Regions from separate parts of the Bacillus sp. MT94 genome, predicted to be linked through region 1. Evidence: riboswitches for the same ligand, from Rfam matches in the RefSeq annotation. Region 1 holds a riboswitch; the other holds the start of a gene.
The links. Region 1 has a riboswitch for FMN ahead of ribD (bifunctional diaminohydroxyphosphoribosylaminopyrimidine deaminase/5-amino-6-(5-phosphoribosylamino)uracil reductase RibD). Riboswitches for the same ligand answer to the same signal wherever they lie in the genome.
Positions count from the first base shown of each region.

Region 1 (2,401 bases):
TCGTCTACAATTCCTGTAAACATTCCGTCACCTCGTTTCGGGCATTCGCAACAATTTTTATATCATCACCAATTTGTTTCATCTCTTGAATTTTCAAGGAAAGCGCATCTTGTAATTTTGAAAAACCATTTCCTCCAAATAAAGTAGGAGCATCTTTCCCACCAATTAATTTCGGGCTTATATAGGTTACAATTTCATTAAAATTGTTTGTTTTTAAGAAACTTGCATGAATCGATTGGCCACCTTCAACGAATAGAGAAAGAATTTGTTTTTCTCCAAGAAAGGAAAGAAGGTCCTCGATTTCTATATGCTTCGTTTCCATTTGGAATATAGCTATATTTTTAGATTCATAAGAAGATATCTTCTCTTTCTTTACATCCTTACCGACAATAATCCATGTCGGTGCTAAACCATCTGTTATAACATGAGAAGATGGTGGTGTTCGTAAATGGGTATCTAAAACAACGCGAATAGGATGTTTCCCACCATTTGGAATTCTTGTTGTTAAATGAGGATTATCAGCTATAACTGTATTCACTCCAACAAGAATTGCATCATGTATATGGCGATATTGGTGAACATCAGCACGTGCTTCTTCACCTGTAATCCACTTACTTTCACCAGTTACAGTTGCTGTTTTTCCATCTAAGCTCATCGCTGTTTTGATTGTTACAAAAGGGCGTTTCGTTTTCATGTAGTGAAAAAAGTAGCGATTTAATAAAACTGCTTCTGCTTCAAGAACACCGGTAGTTACTTCAATTCTAGCTTCCTCTAATCTTCTTTTTCCGTTACCAGAAACGAGCGGATTACAATCGAGAGTAGCAATTACAACACGCTTAACTCCTTTTTCGATGAGCAATTCACAACAAGGTGGTGTTTTTCCAAAGTGGCTACACGGTTCCAGTGTTACATAAACGGTAGCGTCTTTGGCGTTCTGACCAGCCATTTGAAGGGCATGAACTTCTGCGTGTTCTTCACCAGCCCGTAAATGAGCCCCCATACCAACGATGTTTCCATCTTTTACAACAACAGCACCAACCATAGGATTTGGACTTGTTTGTCCTGATGTTCCTTCTGCTAACTGCAGGGCAATCCTCATATATTCTTGATCTGTCATTTTCTTCACCTCTCCTAAAAAAATCAAAAAACCCCAAGGATTTAATATCCTTGGGGTTTGGGAGACGTGATTTCTAGAAATATAGTTTGAATACGAAAGCATAGGAAAGAAACCTAACGATAATTGATATTTCTGCATAAGGAAAAAACCTAGCAAAATATCGAATTTTTAAACGCTAGTTGTCTCTTTTTATTTCAGTATAAAAAATAAGTATAGAAAATTAAACATATATAAAGAATCAAAATGAATCTTTAAAAATATGCATACTGAAATAAAAGTGTATTCACTATATAAAAAACTAGAAACATATCCTTCTCCCATCCAGACTATACTGTCGGCCCTAGAGTTTCACTAGATCCACCGTTTTCGAGTTGAAAACGGGTCACGGACTTAGAAGTTTTCACTTCATCACCGCCGGTTGGGAATTTCACCCGACCCCGAAGGATGCTGTTTGCTCAAATTATAGCACAAAAAAAATAAAAGGCTAGTAAAAAATATTCGAATGTGAAGAATTGTGTGAAAATATATGCAGGCTGGAATGGAAATAAAAGTATTAGAAATGTTGTAAGGAGAAGGGATATAACGGAGTTGCTAAAAAGAAAAAACATGCACAAAAAAATGTGCATGTCACATGTAAAATTATTCTGCCTCTGGTGCTCTAACAACAGACTCGAATTTACCTTTATGCGAAGCGTCGCAATAAGGCATATTTTTTGATAAACCACAACGGCATAAAGAAAATGCCGGTTTTGCTGGGAATACATTCCCTTGTGAGTCGACTAATTCCACGTCCCCTGTAACGCGAAAAGAGCCATTATCATTTACTTTAATTTGTACTTTTGCCAACGTTATCCCTCCTTCCCAAACGCTTAATTTCATCATATAATCAAGGGAAGTGCTTGGCAATATAAAGTGAAACTTTAATTAGTGGGGGAGGCATCCCCCACTAATTATTATTTGAACCAATCGGGCTTTTAGGGGCAGTTAATCTCCCGCCTAACTTCTTTGTTTCAGCCGAATTTTGAGGTGGGAGTTTTACTGCCCACAAATAGCGGGGAAAAAAGAGCACTTTGTTTGAGAAAGAAGAGAGTGTTATAATAGTTTTCATAACTGACTAGAGTAAGGTGACGAGAGATGGATAAACAATTACATACATTACGAAACATTGCAAATGAGCGCACGTGGGCATCATTTTTGAATGATAATCATCCATATAGTTTGTTACATTGGTCCATTGCAGGTGTAGGGCAAGAGGTAAAGGATGTTTGGTTACTTCAAGATGAA
Region 1 is NZ_JBXAEZ010000002.1:416,403-418,803, reverse strand. It holds gene ribE (riboflavin synthase subunit alpha) at 1-23, opposite strand, end outside; gene ribD (bifunctional diaminohydroxyphosphoribosylaminopyrimidine deaminase/5-amino-6-(5-phosphoribosylamino)uracil reductase RibD) at 5-1,117, opposite strand; FMN riboswitch at 1,423-1,566, opposite strand; gene AC1Q51_RS07810 (CDGSH iron-sulfur domain-containing protein) at 1,757-1,963, opposite strand; gene AC1Q51_RS07805 (DUF2552 family protein) at 2,252-2,401, shown strand, end outside.

Region 2 (2,401 bases), on a different contig from region 1:
AAATTTATTTTGGGACGGTTTTCTTTTACCAAAAAATAAAGACACATATAAATCCAGAAATAGCTAAATAGCTATATAAGTAAAAAACTTTTGTTCTTGTTTTCTCTTTTGTTCGAAACAGTACGATAGTCGGTTCAATTAAACCGATTGTCAAACAAAGTAGGCCAAGAAGCATACAACCAATCGAAATAGAATACAGGGCGATTTGTGGTGCTTGAAATGGAATCATCCATTTTAATAAAAATGCAATAAGTGCAGTGTAACAAATGCTACCGATGTATTTATTCAGTGGTGTATTAGAACGAAAGCCAGGAAGTTTTTTTAAGAAAGAGCGGGAAACAACTTCTGTTTGTAAAGATGTATGCTCTTCAATAATTTTTTGAGCTTCTTTTCCTTTTTGAAAAAGAGATAAGATCCAATTTCGCTCACCCTGAAAAATAAATTGAGAAGTTGTCAAATAGTGATCAATCTTCACTTTACTCCAACTCTTCCACGGATGACGCTCACACAATTTTAATTTACTTTCTGTTTTCTTATCATACTGATAAATACTGATGCCATCTTCATCGAAAGTAGCATAGTATGTCTCGTTTGAGAATGTGCCTAAATCAATTGGGCAGTAGAAAAGTAATTCTTTTTTTAAGTAAAAGTATTCTTTTCTTAAGTTTTTTTTCATTGCTTCTCGAATAGAATGTCTCTTTTCTTTTTTCATGACATTTCCTCCATAACTCAGAAAATGTTCTTATCTTAACAATTCAATATCTTATCACTTTTAATTATATATGACTAGGTAATTCAAAAGAGAAATGCCGAATAATAAAAAATATGGATTGTATTGTAAAATATTTCGCAATTCATTTGTTGTTACGAAAAATAAATAACTAATTTTAAATAAGTTACAATTTTTTAGTTCACAATGTTATAAGGTTGTTGTATAATGAAGGGGAAAATAGAATATCGGTCTATCTTCGGGGCAGGGTGAAAATCCCGACCGGCGGTGATGAACTATTTATGATTTTGTTCTAAGCCCGCGAGCCGTTAAGGCAGGATTTGGTGTGATTCCAAAGCCGACAGTATAGTCTGGATGGGAGAAGATGGAGGTTCAAGCGTTCAAAAAAGATATGGATTTGAACGTCTGTTTGATGTGCCTTAAATTCTCCCTTTGTGTAAAACACAAAGGGTTTTTTCGTTCTATGAAAAAATAGGCATAGCAGAACCTTTCCACTTTCCATGAGATGATCGATGGAAAAGGAGAGAGAAAGATGAAACAAAAAAACAGTGTAGTGCAGATGGTGAGTGTAGCGATGCTAAGTAGTATTGCATATTTACTAATGATGTTGGATTTCCCGTTCCCAGGGCTTCCGCCATTTTTGAAAATTGATTTTAGTGATGTACCAGCTCTAATTGCAGCAATTATCTTTGGACCAGTAGCAGGAGTGATTGTAGAGGCGATAAAGAACATTTTACATTACGGGATTCAAGGAAGTTTAACAGGAGTACCAGTTGGAGAAATTGCAAACTTTATTGCAGGATGTTTATTTATTGGACCAGCAGCTTTCTTATTTAGAAAGTATCGTACTGTGAAGAGTTTAACGACAGGATTAATGCTAGGGACAATTACAATGGCACTTATTATGAGTGTATTAAACTACATCATCATATTCCCGGCTTACACTTGGTTTTTAAATTCACCGGCTATGTCTAGCGAAGCTATCAGAACAACGGTTGTAACGGCAATCTTACCATTTAATTTAATTAAAGGAATTGTTGTAACAATTGTATTTGTAGCATTATTCTCACGCCTGAAAGTATGGGTGTTTGCAAAAATGAAAAATGCATAATATATATTAAAACCATTAGTAGTGTGGAACTACTAATGGTTTTTTATTAAGGAAAATAAAATTTAGATACAAAAAACGCCCCTCATCAATATGAGGGGCGTTTTTTGAAGTTAATAAAAGACTATTCGAATTTTAAAGCGTCTCCGTCGAATGATTCGTCAGCAACTTTAATTGAGTCAGTTGGACAGCCTTCGAATGCATCCATCATATCTTCAATTAATACATCTGGAATTTCAACGATACCTTGGTTATCGTCTAATGTTACAAATGCAATACCTTCATCATCATAGTCATAAATGTCTGGTGCAGCAGCGCCACAAGCACCACATGCAATACAAGTATCTTTATCAACGATTGTATATTTTGCCATCTTTTTTCCCTCCTGATAATATGTATGTGAAAAGCTCGCCATAAAAATTATAACCTTATTGTAAAACGGTTTGTGAAACTTTTCAACATAAAATTATAATGATAATGCTTATCAATTAGAGTGTCAACTTATTTTTGAATTATGTCATAAGATTTTCAAAATACGTAAATGTGATTTCGTTTGATACAAT
Region 2 is NZ_JBXAEZ010000006.1:20,777-23,177, forward strand. It holds gene AC1Q51_RS21080 (hypothetical protein) at 26-712, opposite strand; FMN riboswitch at 961-1,100, shown strand; gene AC1Q51_RS21085 (ECF transporter S component) at 1,263-1,841, shown strand; gene AC1Q51_RS21090 (ferredoxin) at 1,963-2,211, opposite strand.
Region 2: another riboswitch for FMN. It lies ahead of AC1Q51_RS21085 (ECF transporter S component); the one in region 1 lies ahead of ribD (bifunctional diaminohydroxyphosphoribosylaminopyrimidine deaminase/5-amino-6-(5-phosphoribosylamino)uracil reductase RibD).